2 regions of the Streptomyces sp. NPDC087310 genome follow, and region 2 is predicted to be linked to the other one. Evidence: predicted binding sites of a transcription regulator. Region 2 holds the regulator's gene; the other holds the start of a gene.
The links. The regulator HspR, encoded in region 2, represses chaperone genes until heat shock. The targets are predictions, from matches to a motif close to TTGAGNNNNNNNNNCTCAA.

Region 1: lon (endopeptidase La) is a predicted target of HspR. The motif match lies at 12,601-12,619, and genes of this name have one in related genera.

The regions. Positions count from the first base shown of each region.
Region 1 covers NZ_JBIUYF010000010.1:106,682-122,137, forward strand. Annotated here, with positions in the region: gene ACIO3P_RS33565 (ATP-binding protein) at 1-382, opposite strand, end outside; gene ACIO3P_RS33570 (multifunctional oxoglutarate decarboxylase/oxoglutarate dehydrogenase thiamine pyrophosphate-binding subunit/dihydrolipoyllysine-residue succinyltransferase subunit) at 832-4,683, opposite strand; gene ACIO3P_RS33575 (ATP-binding protein) at 4,976-6,058, opposite strand; gene ACIO3P_RS33580 (response regulator transcription factor) at 6,202-6,939, opposite strand; gene ACIO3P_RS33585 (spermidine synthase) at 7,039-7,785, opposite strand; gene ACIO3P_RS33590 (hypothetical protein) at 7,901-8,500, opposite strand; gene ACIO3P_RS33595 (hypothetical protein) at 8,578-10,017, opposite strand; gene ACIO3P_RS33600 (ABC transporter ATP-binding protein) at 10,014-10,847, opposite strand; gene ACIO3P_RS33605 (zf-HC2 domain-containing protein) at 10,874-11,827, opposite strand; gene ACIO3P_RS33610 (RNA polymerase sigma factor) at 11,824-12,399, opposite strand; gene lon (endopeptidase La) at 12,735-15,164, shown strand; gene ACIO3P_RS33620 (lysozyme) at 15,243-15,456, opposite strand, start outside.
Region 2 covers NZ_JBIUYF010000003.1:699,045-714,500, forward strand. Annotated here, with positions in the region: gene ACIO3P_RS13705 (FG-GAP and VCBS repeat-containing protein) at 1-1,490, opposite strand, end outside; gene ACIO3P_RS13710 ((Fe-S)-binding protein) at 1,653-3,941, opposite strand; gene ACIO3P_RS13715 (sugar transferase) at 4,009-4,623, opposite strand; gene dnaK (molecular chaperone DnaK) at 4,884-6,737, shown strand; gene grpE (nucleotide exchange factor GrpE) at 6,734-7,390, shown strand; gene dnaJ (molecular chaperone DnaJ) at 7,502-8,701, shown strand; gene ACIO3P_RS13735 (heat shock protein transcriptional repressor HspR) at 8,706-9,182, shown strand; gene ACIO3P_RS13740 (LuxR C-terminal-related transcriptional regulator) at 9,292-10,269, opposite strand; gene ACIO3P_RS13745 (helix-turn-helix transcriptional regulator) at 10,551-11,561, opposite strand; gene ACIO3P_RS13750 (5'-nucleotidase) at 11,688-11,963, shown strand; gene ACIO3P_RS13755 ((2Fe-2S)-binding protein) at 11,960-12,283, shown strand; gene clpB (ATP-dependent chaperone ClpB) at 12,753-15,368, shown strand.

The DNA of each region.
Region 1 (15,456 bases), on a different contig from region 2:
ACGGTGCGGTGGTGAGGACCTCCTGGGCGCCGGCGCCTTCGCGGAGTCTGTTGACGGCGGCGGGCAGGCTGATGTTCACCAGGTGGCCGAGGTCCGAGGCGTACCGGCCCAACTGGGTCCGGGCGTCGGCGTTTTCACCGAGGGCCGCGGCGGTGTGGCGCCGGGCGGTGCGCAGGAGGAGGAAGGCGCCGACGAGGACGACGGCCAGGCAGATCCAGGCGACGGCGACGGTGGCCGTCACCCAGGTGCGGGCGGGGCCGGGGGCGACGGCGGCGGCTGCCCCGCCCGCCACGGCGGTCACCACCAGCAGGGAGAGCGGCACGGCCCACGGCACCGCCCGGGTCCGGTGCGTGCGGTGCGGGCTGGGGGCTGGCACTGACATTCCGCGGTCCCTCGGTGCTCGGGTACGGGGGACAGACCGATCGGCCTGGTTTCTGCTGCTGCGACGAGATCGGGACATCGACAGGTACGGGCCCCCTCATACCGCCTGCAGCGTGCACGCGAACCCACAGGAGCCGCGTCCGGCCCAGGGCATCACGTCCCACTCTCGGGTGGGATTTTGTCTGGAAGTAATCTGAGGATGATAGCAATCTCCCTGCAACATACCGGTGTTGTGCAGCATCCTCACTGGTTCTTTCCGCTTGGCCAACATCTGCGATCACTTCTGATCGCCATCGGCTTTCGGGCAGCGGCATCGCACACCTGACTCACACCTTTCCAGCCACCGGGGACGCGTGTCCATGCCCTGCCGCCACCGGGCATGCCGAAGGGCCCGGTCCCGCGTCACCGCGGGGCCGGGCCCTTCGATTCGTACGATGTCCGAGCGGGCCGTCAGGCGTCGAAGACCTCACTGACGAGCTGCTGCTGCTCCGCCTGGTGGCGCTTGGCCGAGCCGACCGCCGGGGACGAGGAGTGCGGGCGCGAGATGCGCCGCAGCCGCTCGCCGTGCGGGATGTCCGCGCCGACCGCCAGGTCGAGGTGGTCGATCAGGTTGAGCGCGATGAACGGCCACGCACCCTGGTTCGCCGGCTCCTCCTGGGCCCACAGGTACTTCTCGGCGTTCGGGAACTTGGCGATCTCGGCCTGGAGTTCGGCACCCGGCAGCGGGTACAGGCGCTCCAGGCGCAGGATCGCGGTGTCCGTGACGCCGCGCTTCTGCCGTTCGGCGTCCAGGTCGTAGTAGACCTTGCCGGTGCAGAAGACGACCTTGCGGACCGCGTCCGGGTCCACACTGCCGTCGCCGATCACCGGGCGGAAGCCGCCGGTGGTGAACTCCTCCGCCGTGGACGCCGCCGCCTTCAGACGCAGCATCGACTTCGGGGTGAAGACGACGAGCGGCTTGTGGTGCGGGTTGTGGACCTGCCAGCGCAGCAGGTGGAAGTAGTTCGACGGCAGCGTCGGCATGGCGATCGTCATGTTGTTCTGCGCGCACATCTGGAGCAGGCGCTCGGGGCGGGCGGACGAGTGGTCCGGGCCCTGGCCCTCGTAGCCGTGCGGCAGCAGCAGCGTGACGCCGGAGGTCTGGCCCCACTTCTGCTCGGCCGACGAGATGAACTCGTCCACGATGGTCTGCGCGCCGTTGACGAAGTCACCGAACTGCGCCTCCCACATGACCAGCGCGTCCGGCCTGGCCAGGGAGTAGCCGTACTCGAAGCCCATCGCCGCGTACTCGCTGAGCAGCGAGTCGTAGACGTTGTAGCGGGCCTGCTCGGCGGTCAGGTACTGGAGCGGGGTGTAGTCCTCGCCGGTGCCCTGGTCGACCAGGACCGCGTGGCGCTGGCCGAACGTGCCGCGGCGGGTGTCCTGGCCCGAGAGACGGACCGGGGTGCCCTCCATCAGCAGCGAGCCGATGGCGAGGGTCTCGCCCATGCCCCAGTCGATCGTGCCGTCCTCCACCGAGGCCGCGCGGCGCTGCATCTGCGGCATCAGGCGCGGGTGGACGGTGACCGTGTCCGGGATGTTGACCTGCGACTCGGCGATCCGCTTGACGACCTCCTGGGAGACCGCGGTCTCCACGGCCACCGGGAACTCGGCCTGCGCGTCCGGGACCTGGACGGGACCGGCGTGCGAGGTGGCCTCGCGGACCTCCGCGAACACCTTCTCCAACTGGCCCTGGAAGTCCTGGAGCGCCTGCTCCGCCTCTTCCAGCGTGATGTCGCCGCGGCCGATCAGCGACTCGGTGTAGAGCTTGCGCACCGAGCGCTTCTTGTCGATCAGGCGGACCATCTGCGGGTTGGTGAACTGCGGGTTGTCGCCCTCGTTGTGGCCGCGGCGGCGGTAGCAGATCAGGTCGATGACGACGTCCTTGTTGAACGTCTGGCGGAACTCGAAGGCGAGCCGTCCGACGCGGACGACGGCCTCCGGGTCGTCACCGTTCACATGGATGATCGGCGCCTCGATCATGCGGGCCACGTCCGTCGCGTACATGGACGAGCGCGAGGACTCCGGGGCGGCGGTGAAGCCGACCTGGTTGTTGATCACGACGTGGACCGTGCCGCCGGTGCGGTAGCCGCGGAGCTGCGACATGTTGAGCGTCTCGGCGACGACGCCCTGGCCCGCGAAGGCCGCGTCGCCGTGGAGCGCGAGGGGCAGGACCGTGAAGTCCGTACCGGCCTTGTTGATGATGTCCTGCTTGGCGCGGGCGATGCCCTCCAGGATCGGGTCGACCGCCTCCAGGTGCGAGGGGTTCGCGGCCAGCGAGACCTTGATCTGCTCGCCGTCCAGACCAGTGAAGGTGCCCTCGGCGCCCAGGTGGTACTTGACGTCGCCGGAGCCGTGCATCGACTTCGGGTCGAGGTTGCCCTCGAACTCGCGGAAGATCTGCGCGTACGACTTGCCGACGATGTTCGCGAGGACGTTGAGCCGGCCGCGGTGGGCCATGCCGATGACGACCTCGTCGAGGCGGGACTCGGCGGCCGAGTCGATGATCGCGTCGAGCAGCGGGATGACGGACTCGCCGCCCTCCAGCGAGAACCGCTTCTGGCCGACGTACTTCGTCTGGAGGAACGTCTCGAACGCCTCGGCCGCGTTGAGCCGGCGCAGGATCCTGAGCTGCTCCTCGCGCTCCGGCTTGGAGTGCGCGCCGCGCTCGATCCGGTCCTGGAGCCACTTGCGCTGCTTCGGGTCCTGGATGTGCATGAACTCGATGCCGGTGGTGCGGCAGTACGAGTCGCGCAGCACGCCGAGGATGTCGCGGAGCTTCATCATGGACTTGCCCGCGAAGCCGCCGACGGCGAACTCGCGCTCCAGGTCCCACAGCGTCAGCCCGTGCTCGGTGATGTCGAGGTCGGGGTGCTTGCGCTGGAGGTAGTCCAGCGGGTCCGTGTCGGCCATGACATGGCCGCGGACGCGGTAGGAGTGGATCAGCTCGAAGACCCGGGCGGGCTTCGTGACGTCCTCGTCGTGCGAGGCGTCGATGTCCTTGAGCCAGCGGACCGGCTCGTACGGGATGCGCAGCGCCTGGAAGATCTCGTCGTAGAAGTCGTTCTCGCCGAGGAGGAGCTGGCTGACGATCCGCAGGAACTCGCCGGAGGCGGCGCCCTGGATGACGCGGTGGTCGTACGTCGACGTCAGCGTCATGACCTTGGAGATGCCCAGCTTGTTCAGGGTGTCCTGCGACGTGCCCTGGAACTCGGCCGGGTAGTCCATCGAACCGACGCCCATGATGACCGACTGGCCGGGCATCAGACGCGGCACGGAGTGCACCGTACCGAGGCCGCCCGGGTTGGTCAGCGAGACGGTGACACCGGTGAAGTCGTCCATCGTCAGCTTGTTGTTGCGGGCGCGCCGGACGATGTCCTCGTACGCCTGCCAGAACTCGAAGAAGTTGAGCGTCTCGGCCTTCTTGATGCCGGCGACGACGAGCTGGCGGTCGCCGTTGGGCTTCACCAGGTCGATGGCGAGACCGAAGTTGACGTGCTCCGGCTTGACCAGCGTCGGCTTGCCGTCGCGCTCGGCGAAGGAGTAGTTCATCGACGGCATGGCCTTGATGGCCTGCACCATCGCGTACCCGATGAGGTGCGTGAAGGAGATCTTGCCGCCCCGCGCACGCTTCAGGTGGTTGTTGATGACGATGCGGTTGTCGAAGAGCAGCTTCACCGGGACGGCGCGCACGGAGGTGGCCGTGGGCAGCTCCAGCGAGGCGTTCATGTTCTTCGCGACGGCGGCCGACGGGCCGCGCAGCGTCACGTACTCAGGTCCCGCGGGCGCCTCGGTGGCGGGCGCCGCCTTGGCCGGGGCCGCCTTCGCGGGCGCGGCGGCGGGCTTCGCCGGAGCCGGCGCCGGTGCCTGGGCCGCCTTCGCGGGGGCGGGCGGTACGGCGGCGGGCTTCGCCGGAGCCGCGGCCGCGGCCGGGGCGGGCGCCGAGGCCGGAGCGGCCTGAGCCGGTGCGGCGGGCGCTGCGGCCGGGGCCGCCTTCACCGGAGCCGGAGCCGCGGCCTGCGGGGCCGGTACCGGGGCTCCCGTGGTGGCCTCTTCGGACCTGCCCGACGCGCCGGGCGTGCCTGGCTTGTAGTCGGCGAAGAAGTCCCACCAGGCACGGTCGACCGAATTCGGATCCTGGAGGTACTGCTGGTAGATCTCGTCGACAAGCCACTCATTGGCTCCGAAGGCGGCCGCAGGGTTGGTGCCCTGGCCCGCTTCGTCGGTCGAGATGCTCGCGTTACTGGGGGACTGAGACGACACGGCGTGAACCGCCCTCTTCCGCTTCACAAGGTGATGGACAGCGGGAATCAAGGCTACGCCTACCAGGCCCTGAGGTGCAGGCCGGGCATGCCATCGTCGTGCAAGTCACATCCGACGACGGGTTTCGGCGTATGAAATGGCGGGAAACAAGCCAGGTTCCGCAGTGCCAGGGGCATGTGACCGAACACATCACTTACCGGCCACTCCCCAGCCACGGCAGGTCCACGGCCCTGTTGCCCACTCGTCCCCGACTCCGTACCCGGAGATCATGCGCTTTCCCTCGAACCCTACGTCAAGCGTGTGCTCGGGGTGCCCCCGGCAGAGTGACCCGTATCAGGCAGCCACGTGCCGATTCGGCCACCCCGATCCGTCCGCCGTGCAGATCCACCGCCCAGCGCGCGATCGCCAGACCGAGCCCCGTACCGCCGTCGCTGCCGGGTCCGTGCGGGGAGGGGACCGTGCCCCGGTTGAAGCGTTCGAAGACCTTGTGGCGCTCCTGCTCGGGGATGCCGGGCCCCTCGTCCTGGACCTCCAGGTCCAGTGACTCGGGATCCGTGCCGCGCCGGGCGCGCACCGTCACCCGGCCGTGCGGCGGGCTGTGCTTGACCGCGTTGTCGATGAGGTTGGCGACCACCTGGTGCAGCCGCTCCGCGTCCGCGTGCGCGGTCAGCTCCGGCGGGGAGACGTCGAGATGCAGATGGACGTCCGTACGGGCGTGGTTCCCGGACCCGGAACCGGCGACATGGCTGCGGTGCGAGGACGCCAGATTGGACTCCTTGAGCACGCCCGACAGGTACGGCCACACCTCGAAGCGCCGCGCGCGCAGCGGTACGACACCGTTGTCCAGCCGGGAGAGGTCGAGCAGCGTCTCGGTCAGCCGGCCCAGCCGCTCCGTCTGCCGCAGCGCCGTCAGCATCGTCTCGGGATCGGCGGCGGACACCCCGTCCACCACGTTCTCCAGCACCGCGCGCAGGGCCGCGATGGGCGTGCGCAGCTCGTGCGAGACGTTGGCGATCAGCTCCTTGCGGTGCCGGTCCTCGGCCTCCAGGTCGTCGGCCATCCGGTTGATCGTGGAGGCGAGGTCCCCCAGCTCGTCCCGGCGGTCGGCGCGCACCCGGCGCGTGTAGTCGCCGTGCGAGATCCCCTTGGCGACGGTGTTCATCTCGTCCAGCGGCGCGGTCAGCCCGTGTGCCACGAACTGGGTGATCAGCAGCGTCGCGATCATCGAGAAGACCGTGATGAAGCGCAGCTCGGTCTCCGTGCGCGACGCCACGATCAGCAGACCGGTGGTGATCAGGACGGAGACGACGACCAGGGTGACCAGCTTGGACTTGATCGAGAAGAGCGGCAGGGACCGGTCGGCCGCACCGAACACCCGCCGCCGCTCCCGCGGACTCCGGGAGCCCTCACCTCCGCGCGGACTCCGGGAGCTCTCACGCCCGTGCGGACTCCGGGAACCCTCACGCCCGTGCGAGCCGTGACCGTCACCGCGCCGGCCCCCCGTGTCCCCCGGCCGGGTCATGGCGCCGGGGTCTCCAGGGCGTAGCCGACACCGTGGACGGTACGGATCCGCTCGGCGCCGATCTTCCGGCGCAGCGCCTTGATGTGGCTGTCGACCGTACGGGTGCCCGAGGCGTCCGCCCAGTCCCACACCTCGGCGAGCAACTGCTCCCGGGAGAGCACGGCGCGCGGTGTGTTCGCCAGGCAGACCAGCAGGTCGAACTCGGTGGGCGTCAGGTGTACGTCGTCACCGCGCACCCGCACCCGGCGCTGCGCGTGGTCGATCTCCAGCTCGCCGAGGCGCAGGATGCCGCTGCGCGGGGTCACCGCGGCGAGCGCCGCGCGCTCCACCCGGCGCAGCAGCACATGCACCCGCGCCGCCAGCTCCCGCATGGAGAACGGCTTGGTCATGTAGTCGTCCGCGCCGACCCCGAGGCCGACCAGCATGTCGGTCTCGTCGTCCCGCGCCGTCAGCATCAGCACCGGCACCGGGCGCTGCGCCTGCACGCGACGGCAGACCTCCAGCCCGTCGAAGCCGGGCAGCATGATGTCGAGGACCATCAGGTCCGGCTGCCATGCCTCCGCCGCGTCCACCGCCGCGGGTCCGTCCACCGCCGTCTGTACGAGAAAGCCCTCCGCCCGCAGCCGGGCGGCGATGGCGTCGACGATCGTCGCGTCGTCCTCGACGACGAGGACCCGCCGCTGGGCGCCGGGCGTCGCCGCGACCCCGTTGTGGCTGGTGTGTGTCTGCTCCATCGCCCCGCCCCTGGTACGCGTTCCTTGATCCGCGATCTGTGCATGAAGTATGCACATCCGTGTGTGGGGAGCAGCGTAGAGGCAGCGGGAGGGTTCCGGCTACGCAGTGCGAACAGCGAGATGGACCACGTCGGGTACTCCCCGGGCAACTTGGATCTCTTCATCCCTTACCCCGGTGAATCCGGCATTCCGCAACGCTTCACCGAATCTCGGAGAGGGGTTCGCCGACCATACGGCGAGGACACCGCCCGGTTTCAACCGGCCGTGGCACGCGGCGAGTCCGGCCGGGGAGTAGAGGTTCTCGTTGTCCTCGGTGACGGTCCACTCGGGTCCGTTGTCGATGTCCAGGCAGAGCGCGTCGTAACGCTCCGTGGTCGTATGTACGTACTTCACAAGATCGGTGTGATGGATCACAACGCGCGGATCGGTGAACGCTCCGCCCGAAATGCGCGTAAGAGGGCCGTCGCGGTGCCAGTCGATGACGGCCTGCTCGCGCTCGACGACGGCGATGGCGCCCCAGCGCGGATCTGCGGCGGCGTGCGCGAGCGAGAAACCGACGCCGAGACCGCCGATGAGTACGGAGGGACGCGGGTCCGCGGAGGTCGCCGCCGGGGCGAGGGCCGTCTGAGCGAGAGCCGCCGGGGCGAGGGCGGCGTAGGCGGCATCGATGAGCAGCCGCTCCGAACGGCCGTCCGACGTGTCCATCAGGAAGCAGCCGTTGGCGATGATCTCCAGCTCCTCGCCCCGCCGCCGCAGGACGACCTCGCCGTAAGGCCCCTCGCGACGGTCGAGCGTGACGGGACCGGAATCCGGGACGGATACGGGTACGGGTACGGGTACGGACATGCTGGCGCCTCTCCCTCGGCTGACGGACGCTGGGAACATCCTGGTCGGGAGCGGTGGACCAGGACAATCCGGTTTCCGCCGTCGGCGGTGGCCCGTGTCGTACGGGCCACCCCCGTCAGCGGCCCTCCCGGCGGGCCCCGCGCCACACGTACAGACCGGCGCCGCAGCCGTACGCCACGACCGCCGCCGCCCACGCCCCCGCCTGCGGCCCCGGCTGGACCGGCCAGGCCCACAGTGCGGCGGCGCCGCCGTGCGCGCGGGGCGCCGCGAGATAGACCGTGCTCAGGTACGCCGTCGTCGGCAGCCAGCTCAGCCGCGCCCCCAGCAGCGCGGCGGCGCCCGCCGTGATCCCGGTGGCGCCGAGCAGGTTCCGTACGGCCGCGGGAGCCCCGAACGCCTCAGGGTGCCCGGGCACCCCGAGGGCGAGCAGCGCGGCGGCGAGCGCCGTGAGACCGAGGAGCACGGCCAGCCGCCGGGGCCACCAGGGGCGTACGGCCGTACGGTCCAGCTCGTCGCTGTGCGTGTACATGCCCGTTCCGATCGCCGCCGAGACGAGCAACGGGGCGAGCACCACCACCGGAACCCGGGCGGTATGGTCGAAGCGCGGTTGCGCCTGGAGCCACCACGCGGCCCACGCGGCGGTGAGCGCGACCCCGGCCAGCGTGCCGAGGGTGGCGGGCAGGGCGCGCGACCGGGCGTACAGCCCGAGCGGCACGAGACGCCAGGACGTGAGACGCCGGGAGCGGACGGGGGAGCGGGCGGAGTGGTGCGCGGAGACGGGCGTGGAGGGTTTCACGGGACGGGCACCTCGTCGGCCAGGCAGCGATCCGCGGCCAGATAGCGCGCGAGATAGGCGCGCCCCTCCGCCGGGTCCATGGCATGGAGCCGCCGGAGATGGGCCTCGCCCTGGTACGGCGGGACGGTGGCGGCGTTCGGAGGCGGCGCGAGCCAGTAGCTGACGGCGAGGTGGATGCCGGCGGCCCGCCGGGCGGCCGGCGTGTCGAAGTCGGTGCCCGAGCACTCCTGCGAGAAGAGATACCCGACGGCCCAGTTGGCGTACAGCACCGGATCGGAGACCACCCCGCGCTCGGAGAGCCCGAAGGGGTTGGGGAGCTGCGCCTCCCGGGATCCGAGCAGGACAGGCTCCCCCACCTTGCGGACGATCACGCCCGGTGCGGCGTCGAGTTGTTCCCTCCCGGGCTGGGACACGTGGGGCCCGTCGACCCAGCGGTCCGGTGCGCCGGGGATGCCGCGCAGCCTGGCGTTGACGTCGGCGAGCGCGGCGGACACCGACGGCAGCAGCTTCCGGTCGACGGCGGTGACACACACCTGCGGGGTGCCGTCGTCGCAGACCAGCCGGGCCGCCGCCGGGTCGGGGCGCCACAGCCCGTCGCCGGTCAGCGTCAGCACCACGGCGGCGGCGCAGGCGGCCGTGAGCGGCAGCAGCGCGGAGATACGGCGCCGGGCGGCGAGCGCGAGCAGCGCGGCCCCGGCGAGCCCGGCCGTCCACACCATCGAGGCGGGCCCGAACCACCACACCGGCCGGTCCCACTCGTACACGTGGTCGTAGGCCGGGCCGAGCCAGCGGGCCGGGGAGTCCGTGTACGCGGGGATGCCGAGCCCGACGTAGCTGACGGCGGCGAGCAGCGGCGCCGCCAGCCGCCAGGGGACCAGCCGGCCGGCCACGAAACCGAGCACCCCGAGCGCCCCCAGGGCCACCGCGTCGGCGGCGGTCTGCGACAGGAACGGCCGTCCCCCGCCCGCGTACGGCCAGGTCGCCAGCGCGCACCCCGCCGCGGCGACGAGATATCCGGCGGGCGGCCACAGCGCGGCGGGCGCCACGGCGAGCAGCGCCCGGCGCAGCGGGGCGCGGGGGAGCGAGGCGAGCAGATCCCCGGTGGAGCGGCGCCGCTCCCGGCCGCCCTGCCAGCAGCCGACGGCGACGGCTAGCGGCCCGCAGAGCAGCAGCATGACGCGCAGCAGATCGGTGGTCCCGGTCCAGCGGCCCTGCCACTGGGGCGTCTTGCTGTACATCGTCACCCCGCAGACCGCGACCACGGCGACCGCGGACCAGGGCCCGATCCCGCGGCGCAGCTCCGTCCACAGGACGCGGCGGGGCCGCCGGTGCGGAGGCGGGGGCGGGGGAGGCGTGGCAGGCGCGGGTGCGTCCGCCGTTTCGACCGAGGAAGCCCCGGCGGATTCGGCGGATTCGATGGATCCGGTGGCGCTCATTCGGCCCCCTCCGCGACGGCGCGGGCGGTCGCCGCAGGGCCCCGTACCGCGCCCGTCGCCCGATGGGAGCGCAGCGCCGCCGTGTACCCGCGCTCGATCGGGTTGTCACCGAACTCGGCCGCGCCGTCCCCGGCGTTCCCGCCCAGCGCCGTCAGCTCCGCGGTCGTCCCCCGGAACGCCACCCGGCCCGCCTCCAGGAGCGTCACCTCCGTACAGGCCGCCGCGACATCCTCCACGAGGTGCGTCGAGACGATCACCGTGGACGCGGTGCCCACCTCCCGCAGCAGCGCCCTGAACTCGACGCGCTGCTCCGGGTCCAGACCGGCCGTCGGCTCGTCGAGCAGCAGCAGATCCGGTTCGTTGACGATCGCCTGCGCGATGCCGACCCGCCGCACCATGCCCCCCGACAGCGTCCGCACCTTCGCGTCGATCCGGTCCGCGAGCCCCACCCGCTCGACCGCCCGCTCCACCGCCTCCGGCACGCGCGCCGCGTCCATCTCCTTGAGCCACGCCACGTACGCGACGAACTCGCGCACCGTGAACCCCGGGTAGTAGCCGAACTCCTGCGGCAGGTAGCCGAGCCGCCGCCGTACCGCCGCGCGGTCCCGGTGCTCCGCGACATCACGGCCCAGCAGCTCCAACCGGCCCCCGGCCGGCGCGGCGACCGTCGCCAGCACCCGGATCAGGGAGGTCTTGCCCGCCCCGTTCGGGCCGAGCAGGCCGTGCACGCCACCGCCGAAGCCGAGATCGACGGTGTCGAGCGCGACCTTCTTGCGATGCCTGACCGTCAACCCGTGTACCGCCACCGCTGTCACGTCGGTCTCTCTCATTCCCACACGCTTTCCCTCACGTACGTTCATCGGGCGAATCCCCCGCCCCCGAAGGAGGGCCGGTCGAACGAGCGCCGCCGCGCCACCAGCAACGCCGCGCACCCCGCCGCCCCCGCGGCCCAGAGGCCCTGCGCCGCCGCCCCGGACAGGAACCGGGCCAGATACCCGGACAGCTCGGCCGGCGCGGCCGGTCCGGTCAGCGCCGACGGCGACACCCCGACCGCCCCGGCGGACGCCGAGGTCAGCAGCGGTACGGCCAGGGCCAGCACCCAGAGCGCGCCCACCGCACAGGCCGCCGCGCGGCACCCCACGTACGAGCCGAGCGCCAGCGCGGCCAGCGTCAGCGTCAGCCCCGGCAGCAGCCAGGCCGCCGCGCCCGGTGTGCCGAGCGTGTCGTCCGGCAGCAGCGCCCCGGCCACCGTCAGCAGCGGCAGGCTCACCGCGAGCACGGCGGCGGTCCTGATCAGCAGCAGCCGCAGCCCGCCGCCCGGGGTGGCCGCGCCGATCTCGTGCATCGGGTCCGCGTACCGCCCGTACGACACGGCGACCCCCGCGGGCGGCAGCACCGGCGCCAGCGCCAGCAGCAGCGGGCGCGCGCCCGCGAAGCCGGTGGCGTACGCCAGCCCGACCGCCCCCACCACGACCAGCACCAGCGCCGCCAGCCAGGACCCGCGCAGCGCGGGCCCCGCCGCCCACAGGACACGCGCGGTGAACCCGATCGCCGGGGCCCGGCCGACGTCCGGGGGCGGTGGCGGTGGCGCCACAGCGGCCAGCACCGCTCCCCGTACGTCGGCGAGTACGGTGCCCGCGGCGGTCCCCCGTACCGCCGCGGACACCCGGACGGCGCACGCGCCGCACGTCTCGATGTGCTTCTCCAGCGACCAGGCGTCGGGCTCCGGGGCCGAGCCCGCCACGTACCGGGCGGCCAGCGCCTCGTCCACGTGCCACGCCCCGGCCGACCGGGCTGCTCTGTCCCTCATGCGGTGCCTCCCAGCGGCGCGATGCGCTCCAGCGCGGCACGCAGTTCCCTGCGCGCCCGCATCGCGCGGGTCTTGACGGTGCCCTCCGGTATGCCCAGGAGCCGCGCGGTCTCGCGGGTGGTGAGCCCGTCGACGACCGTCGCGCGCAGCACGTCGCGCAGCTCGGGGGAGATCCGGTCGAGGGCCGCGCCGACATCGCCGTACTCCAGCCCGGCCAGCACGCGCTCCTCGGCGGAGGGCGCGACGGCCGGCGCCTCGTACCCGGGACGCCCGTACGCGGCACGCTCCGCCCGGGAACTCGCCCGCACCGCGTCGACCAGCCGCCGCGCCGCGATCACCCACAACCAGCCGCCGGCCTCACCACCGCGATGCGTCCCGGCCGAGCGCCATACGGTCACGAAGGTGTCCTGAAGAACCTCCCGCACGGTCTCGGGATCGGCACACCGCCGCGTCAGCCGAGCGAGCAGCCAGCCGGAATGCCGGTCGTACAACTCGGCCAGTGCCTCGGCCCCCGCCGCGTCACCTTTCGCGACGGCACGCAACAGCGCGGCGTCGTCGCGGTCTCCCCTCATGGGGCGGAACAGTCTCACGCCCCTCTATCGCCGACAGCGCCCGAACCGGTTCACGCACGCGCGCCGGGGACCGCGGTGCCCCCGGGGAATGCCGCCGTACGGACAGGCGCTGTGGGGACAGGCGCTGTCGCTGTGCGGACGAGCACCGAGCGATCGCTCAGAGCGAACAAAGGTGGGGGAACAATCCCAGGCTCATAAGCATTGAGTCGGTATAGCTCAACTTGCTTGATCCACCTCACCACCTCACCACCTCACCGACTCATCCGCTGTACCGCCTTATCTGCCTTACCTGCCTTACCTGCCTTACCTGCCTTGTTCACGCCGAAGGGGAGACCATGGCTTCCACGTCCACACCGCTCACGCTTCCCGTACTGCCGCTCGACGACGAGGTCGTGCTGCCCGGCATGGTCGTGCCGCTCGATCTGTCCGATGCCGAGGTCCGTGCCGCCGTCGAGGCCGCGCAGGCGGCCGTCCGTGCCGATGACGGTGAGGGCGGCGGGGGCGGCGGCAAGCCCCGGGTGCTGCTCGTGCCGCGTATCGACGGGAGTTACGCCGGGACCGGTGTGCTCGGGACCGTCGAGCAGGTCGGCCGGCTCTCCGACGGGGATCCCGGTGCCCTGATCCGCGGCCGTGGCCGGGTGAGGATCGGGGCCGGTACGAGCGGGCCCGGTGCCGCCCTGTGGGTGGAGGGGGTCGGCGTCGACGAGAGCGCGCCCGAGCCGCTGCCCGGCGCCGTGGCCGAGCTGGTCACCGAGTACAAGGCGCTGGCCACCGACTGGCTGAAGAAGCGCGGGGCCTGGCAGGTCGTCGACCGGGTGCAGCAGATCGACGACGTGTCGGCGCTCGCCGACAACTCCGGCTACTCGCCGTTCCTCTCCACGGCCCAGAAGGTCGCCCTGCTGGAGACCACCGACCCGGTCGCCCGGCTGAAGCTCGCCACCCAGCAGCTCCGTGAGCACCTTGCGGAGCAGGACGTCGCCGAGTCCATCGCCAAGGACGTCCAGGAGGGCGTCGACAAGCAGCAGCGCGAGTTCCTGCTGCGGCGTCAGCTCGACGCCGTACGCAAGGAGCTGCGTGGGCTGAACGGCGAGGAGGGCGAGGACGAGTCCGACGACTACCGGACGCGCGTCGAGGCCGCCGACCTCCCCGAGAAGGTACGGGAGGCCGCGCTCAAGGAGGTCGAGAAGCTGGAGCGCTCCTCCGACCAGAGCCCCGAGGGCTCCTGGATCCGCACCTGGCTCGACACCGTCCTGGAACTGCCGTGGAACGAGCGGACCGAGGACAGTTACGACATCAAGGGCGCCCAGTCCGTCCTGGACGCCGAACACGCGGGCCTGGAGGACGTGAAGGAGCGCATCACCGAGTACCTGGCCGTCCGCAAGCGCCGCGCCGACCGTGGTCTCGGGGTCGTCGGCGGCCGTCGCGGCGGCGCCGTCCTGGCCCTCGTGGGCCCGCCCGGGGTCGGCAAGACCTCGCTGGGCGAGAGCGTCGCGCACGCCATGGGGCGGAAGTTCGTCCGGGTCGCGCTCGGCGGCGTACGCGACGAGGCGGAGATCCGCGGCCACCGGCGTACGTACGTCGGCGCGCTGCCGGGGCGTGTCGTGCGGGCCATCAAGGAGGCCGGTTCGATGAACCCGGTCGTCCTGCTGGACGAGATCGACAAGGTCGGCTCCGACTTCCGCGGCGACCCCGCGGCGGCGCTGCTCGAAGTCCTCGACCCCGCGCAGAACCACACCTTCCGCGACCACTACCTGGAGGTCGAACTCGACCTCTCCGACGTGGTCTTCCTCGCCACGGCCAACGTCCTGGAGGCCATCCCCGAGGCTCTCCTCGACCGCATGGAGCTGGTGCGGCTCGACGGCTACACGGAGGACGAGAAGGTCGTCATCGCCCGGGACCACCTGCTGCCCCGGCAGTTGGAGCGCGCGGGCCTGGAGCCCGGCGAGGTCACCCTGGAGGACGGAGCGCTGCGCAGGCTGGCGGGCGAGTACACCCGCGAGGCGGGCGTACGGAACCTGGAGCGCTCCATCGCCCGGCTGCTCCGCAAGGTCGCGGCCGAACACGAACTCGGCGACCGGGAGCTGCCGTTCACCCTCGGCGCCGACGACCTGCGCGCCCTGATCGGGCGTCCGCACCACGTACCGGAGTCGGCGCAGGACCCGGCGGAGCGCCGTACGGCGGTCCCGGGGGTGGCGACCGGCCTCGCGGTCACGGGCGCGGGCGGCGACGTCCTCTTCGTGGAGGCGTCACTCGCCGACCCCGAGACGGGCGGATCGGGGCTGACCCTGACCGGCCAGCTCGGGGACGTGATGAAGGAGTCGGCACAGATCGCGCTCTCCTTCCTGCGCTCGCGCGGCGCGGAGCTGGAACTGCCGGTGGCCGATCTGAAGGACCGGGGCGTGCACATCCACTTCCCGGCGGGCGCGGTGCCGAAGGACGGCCCGAGCGCGGGCATCACGATGACGACGGCGCTGGCCTCGCTGCTGAGCGGCCGTCAGGTCCGTACGGATGTGGCCATGACCGGCGAGGTCTCGCTGACCGGCCGTGTCCTGCCCATCGGCGGCCTCAAGCAGAAGCTGCTGGCCGCCCACCGCGCGGGCATCACGACGGTCGTGATCCCCAAGCGGAACGAGGCCGACCTGGACGATGTCCCGGCCGAGATCCTCGGCAAGCTGGAGGTCCACCCGGTGACGGACGTCCGCCAGGTCCTGGAGCTGGCGCTCGCCCCCGCGGAGCAGCCCGTACGGGTCCCCGCGGCGGCCTGATCCATCACCGGCCGCGACACCGGACTGCCCGGCCCCTCGGCGGAGGGGGGCCGGGCAGTCTCGTGCGTGCGGGGCGCGTCAGCCGTTGGCCAGCGCCTGGACCCGGTCCAGGGCCCCGTTGAACCGGTTGTGGTCGCCCACGATCGGCCCCGTCGACGTGTACTGCCAGATCGTCTGGAACCCCCAGCCCGCGGGCAGCTCACCGACGGTCGAGTCGTAGCGGGCGATCCAGAGCGGGTTGGTGGTGCCGAAGCCCGCGTAGTTGCCCGTGCACGTCTTCCACCAGCTCGTC
Region 2 (15,456 bases):
GGATCGATGCGCCGCGGCCATCCACCGGGCCCGGAATCAGACCCGGACCCGGACCCGGTGCCGGTCAGTCCGTTCGGGCCGCCGTGCAGGACCCGTACCCCTCCGTCCCCGGCCGTCGCGCCGATCGCCAGCTCCGCCGCCCCGTCGCCGTCCATGTCCAGCAGCGCGAGCCGGGGCGCCCCGGTGAGGCCCGCGATGTGCTGGGCGCCCGTTCCGGTCAGGCCCTTCTTGCCACCGCGCAGGACGAGGACCACGGCCGAGTCGTCCTCCGTCGGGGCGGTGAAGGCCACGTCGGCGTACCCGTCGCCGTTCACATCGCCCGCCGTGGGCGCGGACCCGAAGCCACAGCCGGTGGAGACGGGCGCACCGGGCAGCCCCGGCGTCCGGTCGTCGATCGTCGTCGGCTTCAGGGTGGGGCCACGGCCCGCCGGGCCGCCGTACACGACCGTCAGCCGGCTGCCGTCGTCCGCGAGCTGCTCCTCGCCGATGATCTCGCAGGAGGGGCCGACGATCACGTCCGCGGCGCCGTCCTTGTCGACGTCGGCGGTGAGCGTGCCCGCGCCGTAGATGTCCCTGCCTCGTGTGTCCTTGAGGCGCTTGTACGCGGCGGACACGCCCCCGGCGCCCCCGGCGTCCCCGGCGTCCCGGGCGGTCCCGTGGTGGACGGCGGTGGCGCGCGGGACGGGCATCTCGTCCGCGAAGACATGGGTCCAGGTGACGACGAGGTCGTCCCGGCCGTCGCCGTTCACATCGCCCGCCGCGGCGAGGCGGGCCGTGTAGTACGGGCCGGAGCCGGCGTCGGACGTGGGGTCCGGGCCCGGGTCCTTCGGCGTCAGGTCCAGCGGCACCGTGGCCGCGGGCACGCCCGCCCGGCTGAACGGGCCGTACGACAGCGTCGCCGTGGACGGCGACTGCCCGGCGGTGACGAGGTCGGCGTACCCGTCCCCGTCGAAGTCGCCGGTCACCGGCGCGCTGCCGGAGAGCCGGGCGCCGCCCTTGGCCCCGCCCCCGAGGCCGCCCTTGCCTCCCCGGACGACGAAGACGGTGTCGCGGCCCGCCGCGGTGATCAGGTCGGCGTACCCGTCCGCGTCGAGGTCGGCCGAGCGGACGGGGCCGCCGAAGTTGCCGCCCTGGCCCGCCTTCCCGAGGTTCAGGCTGTTCTGGGTGATCACCCGGTGGCGGCCAGGATCCGGGCCGTCCGGTGAGCCGGGCACCACGGTCACGAGTCCGGCGGAGTAGAGGCCGTCGACCGTCGCGGTGGGGTCGGCCAGGACGAGGTCGCCGGTCTGGTCGCCGTCGAAGTCGGAGTACGCGGCGGGCTCGGACGGCGGGGGAGGAGGGGGCGAGGAAGGAGACGGAGGGGGCGCGGCCGATGTGCGGGACGGCGCGCCGGTCGGCGGTTCGGACGGCCCGCCGTCCGGTGGTGCGCCCGTGCCCCCGCACGACGTCGCCAGGCCCGTCAGACAGATGAGGCCGATCAGAGGGGCCACGGGAGCAAGGGCGCGCCTCCCGGCCACCGGACGTTTCCGCATGGCCAGTTGGACCCGCCCCGCCCCCGGATGGTTGCGCCCGCGCGCCCGGCCGGTTGTGCCCGCCCCGAGTCCCCGAGCCCTCCCCCGCGCTCGGGGCGGGGGAGGGCGACGGTCGAGGTCCTACTTCGCCGGTTCGGGCTCCGGGTCCGGCGCGTTCTCGTGCTCCTCCGCAGGCTCCGGGTCACCAGGCGCCCGTACGGAGTCGAGCAGCAACTGCGCGACGTCGACCACCTGGAGGGACTCCTTGGCCTGGCCGTCGTTCTTCTTGCCGTTGACGGAGTCCGTCAGCATCACCAGGCAGAACGGGCAGGCCGTCGAGACGATGTCCGGGTTCAGCGAAAGGGCCTCGTCCACGCGCTCGTTGTTGACGCGCTTGCCGATCCGCTCCTCCATCCACATCCGCGCGCCGCCCGCGCCGCAGCAGAAGCCGCGCTCCTTGTGACGGTGCATCTCCTGCTGACGCAGGCCGGGGACGGCCGACATGATCTCGCGCGGCGGCGTGTAGACCTTGTTGTGCCGGCCCAGGTAGCAGGGGTCGTGGTACGTGATCAGGCCCTCGACCGGTGTCACCGGCACCAGCCTGCCCTCGTCCACGAGGTGCTGGAGCAACTGGGTGTGGTGGATGACCTCGTACTCGCCGCCGAGCTGCGGGTACTCGTTCGCGATGGTGTTGAAGCAGTGCGGGCAGGTCGCGACGATCTTCTTCGACGCCTTCGGCTTCTTCGTCGAGGCGTCCACGTTGCCGTCCTCGTCGAAGGACTCCCCGTACGCCATGTTCAGCATCGCCACGTTCTCCTGGCCGAGCTGCTGGAACAGCGGCTCGTTGCCGAGGCGGCGGGCCGAGTCGCCCGTGCACTTCTCGTCGCCGCCCATGATGGCGAACTTGACGCCCGCGATGTGCAGTAGTTCCGCGAACGCCTTCGTGGTCTTCTTTGCGCGGTCCTCCAGGGCGCCCGCGCAGCCGACCCAGTAGAGGTAGTCGACCTCGGAGAGGTCTTCGACGTCCTTACCGACGACCGGAACCTCGAAGTCGACCTCCTTCGTCCACTCCAGGCGCTGCTTCTTGGCCAGCCCCCAGGGGTTGCCCTTCTTCTCCAGGTTCTTGAGCATCGTCCCGGCCTCGCTCGGGAAGGCGCTCTCGATCATCACCTGGTAGCGGCGCATGTCGACGATGTGGTCGATGTGCTCGATGTCGACCGGGCACTGCTCCACGCACGCACCGCAGGTGGTGCAGGACCACAGCACGTCCGGGTCGATGACGCCGTTCTCCTCCAGCGTCCCGATCAGCGGGCGTTCGGCCTCCGCGAGGGCGGCCGCAGGCACGTCCTTCAGGGCCTCGGCCGACGCCTTCTCCTCGCCCTCCACGGTCTTGCCGCCGCCCGCCAGCAGATACGGCGCCTTGGCGTGCGCGTGGTCGCGCAGCGACATGATCAGCAGCTTGGGGGAGAGCGGCTTGCCGGTGTTCCAGGCGGGGCACTGCGACTGGCAGCGCCCGCACTCCGTACACGTCGAGAAGTCGAGGATGCCCTTCCAACTGAACTGCTCGACCTGGCTGACCCCGAACACCGCGTCCTCGGCCGGGTCCTCCCAGTCGATCTTCTCGCCGCCGCTGGTCATCGGCGGCAGCGCGCCGAGCGCCGTGGAGCCGTCCGCCTCGCGCTTGAACCAGATGTTGGGGAAGGCGAGGAAGCGGTGCCAGGCGACGCCCATGTTGGTGTTGAGCCCGACGGTGATCGCCCAGGCCATGGTCGTACCGAGCTTGATCATGGCGGCGAGGTACACCAGGTTCTGCAGGGTGGCGAGGCTCAGTCCGCCGAACGCGGCGACCAGGGGGTACGAGACGAAGTACGCGGCCTCGTAGCGGCCGACGCCGTGGATCGCGCCCTCCAGGCCGCGCAGCGTGAGGATCGCGAGGCCGATCACCAGGATCACGTACTCGACGAAGTACGCCTGGCCCAGCTTGGAGCCGGTGAAGCGCGACTTGCGGCCCGCGCGCGAGGGCAGGCTGGCCAGCCGGACGCCCATCAGGACGAGGATGCCGACCGTCGTCGCCAGGGCGATGAACTCGGTGTACATCTCGTACGGCAGCCAGCCGCCCAGCACCGGGAGGACGAAGTCCGCCTGGAAGAGCTGGCAGTACGCGGTGATGATCGTCAGCCCGAGCGTGAGGAAGCCGACCGCGACGAACCAGTGGGCGACGCCGACCACCCCCCACCGGTTCATCCGGGTGTGGCCGACGAACTCCTTGGCCAGGGTGAGGCTGCGCTGCTTCGGGTCGCCGGTGCGGCTCCCCTCGGGCACCGGTTGGCCGAGTCGGACGAACCGGTAGATCTGCGCGACGGCGCGGCCGATGAGCGCGACGCCGACCACGGTCAGGACCAGCGACACGATGATCGCGGCGAGTTGCATTCGGGGGCTCCTCGGGCCTGCGAGGGTGGGTGAATCAGCACTCATACTGATCGTACTAAGCGGTAACTTAATCAGCTCGTGCTGAGGGTACCCACTTATTCCGTCGCAATGTAGCCGTGGGACCGGTGATCTGTGTCGCTGAGGGCACCCTGACCGCAGGAAGGAGCGCGCCGGGCGTACGGGCGAGGATCGCCAGGTCGAGACCGAGCCAGTGGTGCTCCACGTAGTGCTGGTCGAGCAGGGGTGCCTCGTCCCACGGCAGCGCCGAACGGCGCCGTACCTGAGCGAGTCCGGTCAGCCCCGGCCGTACGAGCTGCCGCCAGGGCGCCGCCGCGGCGGGGGAGCCGAACTTCAGGGGCGCGGGCCCGACCAGCGAGAGGTCGCCGCGTACGACATGGGGCAGCCGGGAGAGCAGGTCGAGGCGGAAGCGGCGGGTGCGCAGGGAACTCAGGAGGAAGGGGTTTCCGTTGAGCCCGGTGCGGTAGTCGCGTACGAGGACGCCGTCGGCCGGACGGGTGAGCGCGACGGCGAGAGCGGCGCCGGCGAGGACGGGCGAGGCCAGCACCAGCAGGGCCGAACCGAGGATCAGGTCCAGCAGCCGCTTGGGGTCGGGCACCCGCTCGGGGTCGAGCAGCCGCTTGGGTTCCAGGTGTGGGGAGATCCGGGATGCGTGTCGCTTCATGGCCACATCTGACCGTTCTCTGAGCGATATATGGCTTTTGCTGGGGAACGATCGCATGCTGGAGCGGTACGGGTCAGGTAGGCGCCCCGAGAGGGCTGCCGGGGAGCCGCCGGGAAAGCCGCCGGTCCGAGGCCCGCGAAACCTCCAGTGGAGGCCCAGGCGCACAATAATTGAGCCTCCTCGGCTCAGGTCCTTTGACTCCGCAGGGTCTGTCATGCATCCTTGAGCCTGTTCCACTCAAGTCACCTGGAGGAATCGAAATGGCACGTGCGGTCGGCATCGACCTGGGCACGACTAACTCCGTCGTCAGCGTTCTCGAAGGCGGCGAGCCCACCGTCATCACCAACGCAGAGGGCGCCAGGACCACGCCGTCCGTCGTCGCCTTCGCCAAGAACGGCGAGGTGCTCGTCGGCGAGGTCGCGAAGCGCCAGGCGGTCACGAACGTCGACAGGACCATCCGGTCGGTCAAGCGCCACATGGGCACCGACTGGAAGATCAACCTGGACGGCAAGGACTTCAACCCGCAGCAGATGTCGGCCTTCGTGCTGCAGAAGCTGAAGCGGGACGCCGAGGCGTACCTGGGCGAGAAGGTCACCGACGCGGTGATCACCGTCCCGGCGTACTTCAACGACTCGGAGCGCCAGGCGACCAAGGAGGCCGGCGAGATCGCGGGCCTGAACGTCCTGCGTATCGTCAACGAGCCGACGGCCGCCGCGCTGGCCTACGGCCTCGACAAGGACGACCAGACGATCCTGGTCTTCGACCTCGGTGGCGGTACGTTCGACGTCTCGCTGCTGGAGATCGGTGACGGCGTCGTCGAGGTGAAGGCCACCAACGGTGACAACCACCTCGGTGGTGACGACTGGGACCAGCGCCTCGTCGACTTCCTGGTGAAGCAGTTCGCCAACGGTCACGGCGTGGACCTGGCCAAGGACAAGATGGCTCTCCAGCGTCTCCGTGAGGCCGCGGAGAAGGCGAAGATCGAGCTGTCGTCCTCCACCGAGACCACGATCAACCTGCCGTACATCACGGCGTCCGCCGAGGGCCCGCTGCACCTGGACGAGAAGGTCACGCGCTCCCAGTTCCAGCAGCTCACGGCCGACCTGCTGGACCGGTGCAAGACCCCGTTCCACAACGTCATCAAGGACGCGGGCATCCAGCTCTCCGAGATCGACCACGTGGTGCTCGTCGGTGGTTCGACGCGTATGCCCGCCGTGGCCGAGCTCGTCAAGGAGCTGACCGGTGGCCGCGAGGCCAACAAGGGCGTCAACCCGGACGAGGTCGTCGCCATCGGCGCCGTGCTCCAGGCCGGTGTCCTGAAGGGTGAGGTCAAGGACGTCCTGCTCCTCGACGTCACCCCGCTGTCCCTGGGTATCGAGACCAAGGGCGGCATCATGACCAAGCTCATCGAGCGGAACACGACGATTCCGACGAAGCGCTCGGAGATCTTCACGACGGCCGAGGACAACCAGCCGTCCGTGCAGATCCAGGTCTACCAGGGCGAGCGCGAGATCGCCGCGTACAACAAGAAGCTCGGTATGTTCGAGCTGACCGGTCTGCCGCCCGCGCCGCGCGGTGTGCCGCAGATCGAGGTCGCCTTCGACATCGACGCCAACGGCATCATGCACGTGGCCGCGAAGGACCTCGGCACCGGCAAGGAGCAGAAGATGACCGTCACCGGTGGCTCCTCGCTGCCGAAGGACGAGGTCAACCGGATGCGCGAAGAGGCCGAGCAGTACGCGGACGAGGACCACCGCCGCCGCGAGGCCGCGGAGACCCGCAACCAGGCCGAGCAGCTCGTCTACCAGACGGAGAAGTTCCTCAAGGACAACGAGGAGAAGGTTCCCGGCGAGATCAAGACCGAGGTCGAGGCTTCGATCGCCGATCTCAAGGAGAAGCTGAAGGGCGAGGACACCGCCGAGATCCGTACCGCCACGGAGAAGGTCGCGGCCGTCTCGCAGAAGCTCGGACAGGCGATGTACGCGGACGCCCAGGCGTCCGGCGCCGCCGGTCCCGAGGGTGCGGCCGGCGAAGGCCAGGCCAAGCCCGAGGACGACGTCGTGGACGCCGAGATCGTCGACGACGAGAAGCCCAGGAAGGACGGTGCGGCGTGACCGAGGAGACCCCGGGCTTCGAGGAGAAGCCCGATGTCCCCTCCGGCGCCGACGACGCCACGCCGAAGGCCGCCGAGCCGGACTCCCCTCAGGAGTCCGGGCCGGCGGCCCCCGCCGGGGACATCCAGGACGCTGCTCTGCTGGCCCAGCTCGACCAGGTCCGTACCGCGCTCGGTGAGCGCACCGCGGACCTCCAGCGGCTCCAGGCCGAGTACCAGAACTACCGCAGGCGTGTGGAGCGGGACCGTGTCTCCGTCAAGGAGATCGCGGTCGCGAACCTGCTGACCGAACTGCTGCCCGTGCTCGACGACATCGGCCGGGCGCGCGACCACGACGAGCTGGTCGGCGGCTTCAAGTCCGTCGCCGAGTCGCTCGAAGCGGTCACGGTCAAGCTGGGGCTCCAGCCGTTCGGTACGGAGGGCGAGCCCTTCGACCCGACGATCCACGAGGCCCTGATGCACTCGTACGCGCCGGACGTCACGGAGACGACGTGCGTCGCGATCCTCCAGCCCGGGTATCGGTTCGGGGAACGGACGATCAGGCCCGCGCGGGTCGCGGTGGCCGAGCCACAGCCGGGCGGCAAGACCAAGTCCGCGGAGGAGCAGGCGGATTCGGCCGATGACAGGGAGAACGGTGGCCCCGACGAGGGCTGACGGAGCAGACACACCGGAGACGGCCGGCGCGCGACGCGCCGGCCGTGTGCCGGACACAGATGACGCGGTGACCGGCGGTGCCGGTGCGGGCGGAGAGGAGGGACGTCGAGGATGAGCACGAAGGACTTCGTGGAGAAGGACTACTACAAGGTTCTCGGCGTTCCCAAGGACGCCACCGAGGCCGAGATCAAGAAGGCGTACCGGAAGCTCGCCCGCGAGTTCCACCCGGACGCCAACAAGGGCGACGCCAAGGCGGAGGAGCGCTTCAAGGAGATCTCCGAGGCGAACGACGTCCTCGGTGACCCCAAGCGGCGCAAGGAGTACGACGAGGCGCGCTCGCTCTTCGGCAACGGCGGATTCCGGCCGGGTCCCGGCGCGGGCGGCAACGGCTCGTTCAACTTCGACCTCGGCGACCTCTTCGGCGGCGGCCAGGGCGGCCCGCAGGGCGGCCCCGCGGGCGCCGGCGGGGCCGGCGGCTTCGGCGGCGGGCTCGGGGACGTCTTCGGCGGGCTGTTCAACCGCGGCGGCCCCGGCACCCGTACGCAGCCGCGCCGCGGCCAGGACATCGACACCGAGGTGACGCTCAGCTTCACGGAGGCCGTCGACGGGGCCACGGTCCCGCTGCGGATGTCCAGCCAGGCGCCCTGCAAGGCGTGTTCGGGCACCGGCGACAAGAACGGCTCGCCGCGGGTCTGCCCGACCTGTGTGGGCACCGGACAGGTGTCGCGCGGCTCGGGCGGCGGCTTCTCGCTGACCGACCCGTGTGTGGACTGCAAGGGCCGCGGGCTGATCGCCCAGGACCCGTGCGAGGTGTGCAAGGGCAGCGGGCGTGCCAGGTCCTCGCGGACCATGCAGGTCCGGATCCCGGCGGGCGTCAGCGACGGCCAGCGGATCAGGCTGCGCGGCAAGGGCGCTCCCGGCGAGCGCGGCGGCCCCGGCGGCGACCTGTACGTCGTCGTCCATGTCGACGCGCACCCGGTCTTCGGCCGCAAGGACGACAACCTCACCATCACCGTGCCCGTCACCTTCACGGAGGCGGCGCTCGGCGGCGAGGTGCGGGTACCCACGCTGGGCGGTCCGCCGGTCACGCTGAAACTGCCCGCGGGCACCCCCAACGGCCGTACGATGCGGGCCCGTGGCAAGGGCGCCGTACGCAAGGACGGCAGCCGCGGCGACCTGCTGGTCACCGTCGAGGTGGTCGTGCCCAAGGACCTCGGCGGCGAGGCGCGCGACGCGCTGGAGGCATACCGGAAGGCGACCGCGGACGAGAACCCGCGGGCGGAGCTGTTCCAGGCGGCGAAGGGAGCATGACCCGATGGACAGGGACGGGCGGCGGCGGCCGTCCTCATCGTTCGGCAGGGCGTACACGCTGACCGAGGAGACGCCGGTGTACGTCATCTCGGTGGCGGCCCAGCTCTCCGGGCTGCACCCGCAGACCCTCCGGCAGTACGACCGTCTCGGTCTGGTCTCCCCGGACCGTACGGCGGGGCGAGGGCGCCGCTACTCGGCCCGTGACATCGAACTGCTCCGGCAGGTGCAGCAGCTCTCGCAGGACGAGGGCATCAATCTGGCCGGAATCAAGCGCATCATCGAGCTGGAGAACCAGGTCGCCGCGCTCCAGGCCAGGGTCGCCGAGCTGTCCTCCGCGGTGGACGGCGCCGCGGCGGCGATGCGGCAGCGCGAGGCGCAGGTGCACGCCTCGTACCGCCGGGACCTGGTGCCGTACCAGGACGTGCAGCAGACGAGCGCGCTGGTGGTGTGGCGCCCGAAGCCCAAGCGCGCGACGGACTGAGCTCAGGCGCGCGACGGACTGAGCTGCAAGCGAGCGACGGACCGAGCCCAGGCGAGCGCCTGGGCTCGGTCCGTCGTCGTGTGCGGGCGCGGTCGGCCCGGTGCAGCGGTCAGCCCAGCTTGCGTTCCTCGGCGGCGGCCTCGGACCCCCACCACACCCCGAGCGAGAACAGCGTGTCCACGCCGACGACCTCGTACAGCTTGTTCAGGTCGGTGTTGACGGTCCGCAGGCTCACATCCAGCTCGCTGGCGATCTGCTTGAGGGTGCGGCCCTCGCGGAGCTTGTTGAGGATGCGCCGGGAGCGGCCCGTCGTGACGATCCCCTCCCTCGGCAGGAACCGGCCGCCCATCCAGGGTTCGGCCCGTTCCCACTGCTGGTCGAAGAGGTGGTGGAGGAAAGCCACCATGCCGGGGTGCGTCACTTTGAACGCGGTCATTCTGTTCGGCTCGTCCCGGTGGTCGGAAATGATGGCGAATCGTCTGTCCACAAGGATCATTCGCTCGAAATCGGAGGCGAGGGTACGTATCTCCGCGCCGTGCGCGCTCATGGTGGTGGCCCACTCCTGTTCCGCGGCACGGGTGCGGGCGGACTCCGAATAGATCGTGCGGCGGGCGATCCCGCGCTGGAGGAGTTTGATCTCGCGGGGGACGACCGCGGCCAGTCCTTTCGCGGTTCTGTTCACCGGATGCGCCGTATACATGTGGGATTGCGCGTAATCCGCCGCCTGCATGATGGCGGCATTGACGTGTTCGACCCGGTCGAGGAATTCGATTCCGTTACCGGTGGGCGATTCGTGTGTACGGATGTCGCGGTACAGCTCGTCGAGCTGGTGCATGCGCTGGAGGTGGCGGGCGATGCCGGCGCGCTCCTCGGCCATGGCGGTCTGCTCCGCATGGTGCAGGTCGGCCACGCCCCACCGGTCGGAGTGGGGGTCGTGCACCGCCAGTCCGAGGGCGATCAGCTCGGTGCAGCCCGGCTCGGCCCGCCCGACCTGCTCGCCCCTGACGAGCCGGCGCAGCAGGGTGTGCGCCCCCGCCGACACAGCGGGCGACGGTTCTCTGTGGGTCACCGCGTCCGGTTGTGTCATATGTCCCTCCTGCGTGGTTCCGCAGTGCTGCACGGTTCCGCAGTGCGCATCAGTGCAGTCGCGTTTCGCTTGATCCGGGCAGGCCGTGTCGGCACTCTACAGAGAGTGACCGAGACCATCGCCGAGTTCTCGCCGTGCAGGGGCGGGAGTTCGACGTCCGGTTCAGGGAATTCGGGCTGATTCGGGCCGATTCAGTGAGCGGGTTCCCTCTCTGTGTTCACGGTGGTTCTCGTTGTGGGCGGTACGGAGCGAGATAGGTCGAGGTGTTTCGAAATGCCGGGTCAGCGCTCCTGGTCGAGGATTCCCGAGTGCGCGATCAGATAGCCGAGCTGCGCCCTGCTGCCGCTGCCGAGCGTGGTGGCGAGTTTGGCGATGTGGGCACGGCAGGTCCGTACGTTCATCCCCAGTCGCCGGGCGATGGCCTCGTCCACGTACCCCTCGATGAGCAGTTTCGCGATCGACCGCTGGACGCCGGAGACGCCGTCGGGCGTCGGCTCGTACGAGACCTGCTCGGTGAGGGGCGTGGCGCGGCGCCAGAGCTGTTCGAAGACCTGGGCCAGGTAGTCGACGAGCGCCGGGTGGCGCAGTTCCAGGGCGACCGCCCGGTCGGAGCGCGCCGGGATGTACGCGACGGTGCGGTCGAAGATGATCAGTCGCTCGACCAGCTCCTCCAGCGTCCGGATCTCGACGTTCCCTTCGGCGAGCCGTTCGGCGTACGCGAGCGTGCCCTGCCCGTGCCGGACGGTGTGCTGGTACAGGGTGCGGATGCTGACCCCGCGGTCCACCACGAGCCGGCCGCGCTCCAGGCCCTGTTCGAGCGCGTCGGCGCTGCGGACACCACCTGGCTGCACGGTGAGGACCTCGGTCCTGCACGCGGCCGTGGCGAGGTCGATCGCCGCGTTGATGCGGCCCTTGCCCTCCAGGACGGTGATCGCGTGGGCGCTCGGCGGCCCCTGCGAGGCGATGGCCATGAACGGCTCGAAAGCGTCGGTGAGCGCCACCGCGAAGTGCCGCCGCTCCTGGATCTCCCGCTCGATGGGGTTGAGGCGTTGGGAGAGCGCGGCGGACGGCGGAACCGGTCGCAGCCAGTCCGGATCGTCCGGGTCCGGATGCAGGAGTGGGAACTCCATGAGACACGGGGCGGCGATGATCTCGCTCCGGGCGAGGCGCCCCGAGCGCAGTGCGCTGGCGTAAAGCCGCCTGCCGTCTTCACATAGATCAGTGACGGCATGGGGATGTGTCGGTTTTGTGATGCTTTCGGTCAAATCTCCACCCCTCAGGGTCCTGAACATGCAGGAACATGATGCCTCGTCCCGGTGGTGTTGACGTGTCCGAATGAGACATCGTCTAGATGGCGGGGGAGAGGAATCCATCAAGTGAGGACGAAGCCGACTATGTATAAGAGAATGCTTCGCGCGGTGGTTGCCACTGCTTTCTCTGCGGCTCTGGCCTACGGTGTGCTGGGTGTTGCCGGGGAGATCTCCTGGACCAGCGCGCCGGCCGGTTCGGCCGGCCAGACCACCGCGGTGGGGGAGATCTCCTGGACCAGCACTCCGGCCGGAACCGTCGTCCAGGCCGCGGACGCCGGGGAGATGAGCACGGAAGAGATCTCGTGGACGGTGGCTCCGAAGGCCGCTTCGGGTGACGCCGGCGACATCGAGTGGGGCACTACCCCGGCCGGCATCACGGCATGACCGTCCCGCCGGACGATCGGGTCTTCCGGCGTGAGATGGCCACGGCGTACCGATCGGGGTGGCACTTCATCGATCTGGTCACGGCCATTCCCCACCGAGGAGACTCGCTGATGGTCACTCTCTTCGGAGAGCCGATCGTCGTCGTGCGTGAGGAGGACGAGGACGTACGTGCCTACCGCTGCCTCCGCAGGCCGCGCGGGGCTCCACGCCCGGTCCGCTGTGCCATCCGCTACGACATGATCTTCGTCAACCTCGACCAGCGTGACCACCAGCTCGTCGGATCACCACAAACCACCCTCGCCACCCCCCGCAGTGCCTGAACGATTCCCCCGTCGTTTCAAATCGTTCAGGCGCTTCCCCCACACAACGGCGCCATCGTGGACCTGAAACACGATGGCGCCGTTGTGCTGCCCGGATTCTTCCCGGGCCCTTCCTGACTGCTCCTGGCCCTTCCTGATCCTTCCTGGCCCTTCCCGGCCCTTCCTGGCCCGGCGTGCGGACACCCGTGCGCCGGGCCATTGGTGTGTACCAGTGGTGCGCGCGCCGGAACGCGAGAAAAATCAGGTGAGCGGGGTCGGAATTTTCCGGGCGCCACTCAGCCGAGTCAGCCTTGAGTGGAATAGACTCAACTTTGCGTAGGTTCTTGCTGTCAGGGATGCGGCGGCCCGGATGAGACCGGAGTGCCGTTTTCCCGTACCCGTAAGGGATCACGCAAGGGATCGCGTGAGGATCACGTAAGGGATCCCGCAAGAGCCCGCGCAGAACTCGTGCAAGGAGGAGAGGGCCCACGTGGACGCCGAGCTGACCAACAAGAGCCGGGATGCGATCAACGCCGCCACCCATCGGGCGGTGGAGGCGGGACATCCCGATCTGACCCCCGCGCATCTGCTGCTCGCGCTGCTGGAGGGCCAGGACAACGAGAACGTCACCGACCTGCTGGCCGCCGTCGAGGCCGACCAGGCGGCCGTACGGGCGGCCACCGAGCGGCTGCTCGCCGCCCAGCCCAGCGTCACCGGGTCGACCGTCGCGCCCCCGCAGCCCAACCGCGACCTGCTCGCCGTCATCGCGGACGCGGGCCGCCGGGCGAAGGAGCTGGGCGACGACTTCCTCTCCACCGAGCACCTGCTCATCGGCATCGCGGCCAAGGGCGGCCCGGCGGGGGAGATACTGGCCCGGCAGGGGGCGGCGGCTGACCGGCTCCTGGACGCGTTCGAAAAGGCAAGGGGAGGGCGCCGGGTGACCACACCGGACCCGGAGGGCCAGTACAAGGCCCTGGAGAAGTTCGGCACCGATTTCACCGCGGCGGCCCGCGACGGCAAGCTCGACCCGGTCATCGGCCGGGACCAGGAGATCCGGCGCGTGGTGCAGGTGCTGTCGCGCCGTACGAAGAACAACCCGGTGCTGATCGGCGAACCGGGCGTCGGCAAGACCGCAGTGGTCGAGGGGCTCGCGCAGCGCATCGTCAAGGGCGATGTGCCGGAGTCCCTCAAGAACAAGCGGCTGGTCTCGCTGGACCTCGGCGCGATGGTCGCGGGCGCCAAGTACCGCGGCGAGTTCGAGGAGCGCCTCAAGACCGTCCTCTCCGAGATCAAGGAGAGCGACGGCCAGATCATCACGTTCATCGACGAGCTCCACACCGTCGTCGGCGCGGGCGCCGGCGGCGACTCCGCGATGGACGCGGGCAACATGCTCAAGCCGATGCTGGCCCGCGGCGAGCTGCGCATGGTCGGCGCGACCACCCTGGACGAGTACCGCGAGCGGATCGAGAAGGACGCCGCCCTGGAGCGCCGCTTCCAGCAGGTGCTGGTCGCCGAGCCGAGCGTCGAGGACACCATCGCGATCCTGCGCGGGCTCAAGGGCCGCTACGAGGCCCACCACAAGGTGCAGATCGCGGACGCGGCCCTGGTGGCCGCCGCCGCCCTCTCCGACCGCTACATCACCTCCCGCTTCCTCCCCGACAAGGCCATCGACCTCGTCGACGAGGCCGCGTCCCGGCTCCGTATGGAGATCGACTCCTCGCCGGTCGAGATCGACGAGCTCCAGCGCTCCGTCGACCGGCTCCGCATGGAGGAGCTGGCCCTCAAGAACGAGTCCGACCCCGCCTCCAAGCAGCGCCTGGAGAAGCTGCGCCGCGACCTCGCCGACCGCGAGGAGGAGCTGCGCGGCCTCACCGCCCGCTGGGAGAAGGAGAAGCAGGGCCTGAACCGGGTCGGTGAGCTGAAGGAACGCCTCGACGACCTGCGCGGCCAGGCCGAGCGCGCACAGCGCGACGGCGACTTCGACACCGCCTCCAAGATGCTGTACGGCGAGATCCCCAACCTGGAGCGGGAGCTGGAGGCGGCGGCCGAGGCCGAGCAGGAGGCCGCCAAGGACACGATGGTCAAGGAGGAGGTCGGCCCGGACGACATCGCCGACGTCGTCGGCTCCTGGACCGGCATCCCCGCTGGCCGCCTGCTGGAGGGCGAGACGCAGAAGCTGCTGCGTATGGAGCAGGAGCTGGGCAAGCGGCTGATCGGCCAGGGCGAGGCGGTCCAGGCCGTCTCCGACGCCGTACGCCGCACCCGCGCCGGCATCGCCGACCCGGACCGGCCCACCGGATCGTTCCTCTTCCTCGGCCCGACGGGCGTGGGCAAGACCGAACTGGCCAAGGCGCTCGCGGACTTCCTCTTCGACGACGAGCGGGCCATGGTCCGTATCGACATGAGCGAGTACGGCGAGAAGCACTCCGTGGCCCGCCTGGTGGGCGCGCCTCCCGGTTACGTCGGCTATGAGGAGGGCGGCCAGCTCACCGAGGCGGTAAGGCGGCGCCCGTACTCCGTGGTCCTCCTGGACGAGGTCGAGAAGGCCCACCCCGAGGTCTTCGACATCCTGCTCCAGGTCCTGGACGACGGCCGCCTCACCGACGGCCAGGGACGGACGGTCGACTTCCGCAACACCATCCTGATCCTGACGTCGAACCTGGGCAGCCAGTACCTGGTCGACCCGAACATCACCCCGGAACGCAAGAAGGAACAGGTCCTCCAGACCGTACGGGCCTCCTTCAAGCCCGAATTCCTCAACCGCCTGGACGACCTGGTGGTCTTCTCCGCCCTGTCCCAGGACGAGCTCGCCCACATCGCGGGCCTCCAGATCGACCGCCTCGCCAAACGCCTCGCGGAACGCCGCCTCACCCTGGAGGTCACCCCGGAGGCCCTGACCTGGCTCGCGGAAGAGGGCAACGACCCGGCCTACGGCGCCCGCCCGCTGCGCCGCCTGGTCCAGACGGCGATCGGCGACCAGCTCGCGAAGGAGATCCTGGCGGGCGACATCACGGACGGCGACACGGTCCGGGTGGACCGGGTGGGAGACGGCCTGATGGTGGGGAGGGGCGCGGCGGAGGCGCCGTCCTTGGCGAAGACGCCGTAGGGGAAGATCCCGGGTTCCGGTGGGGCCCGTTCCGTGTCAGCCCACAGCGGATGGACGCGGGCCGGGCTTGCCAGGTACCGCCCGGGAT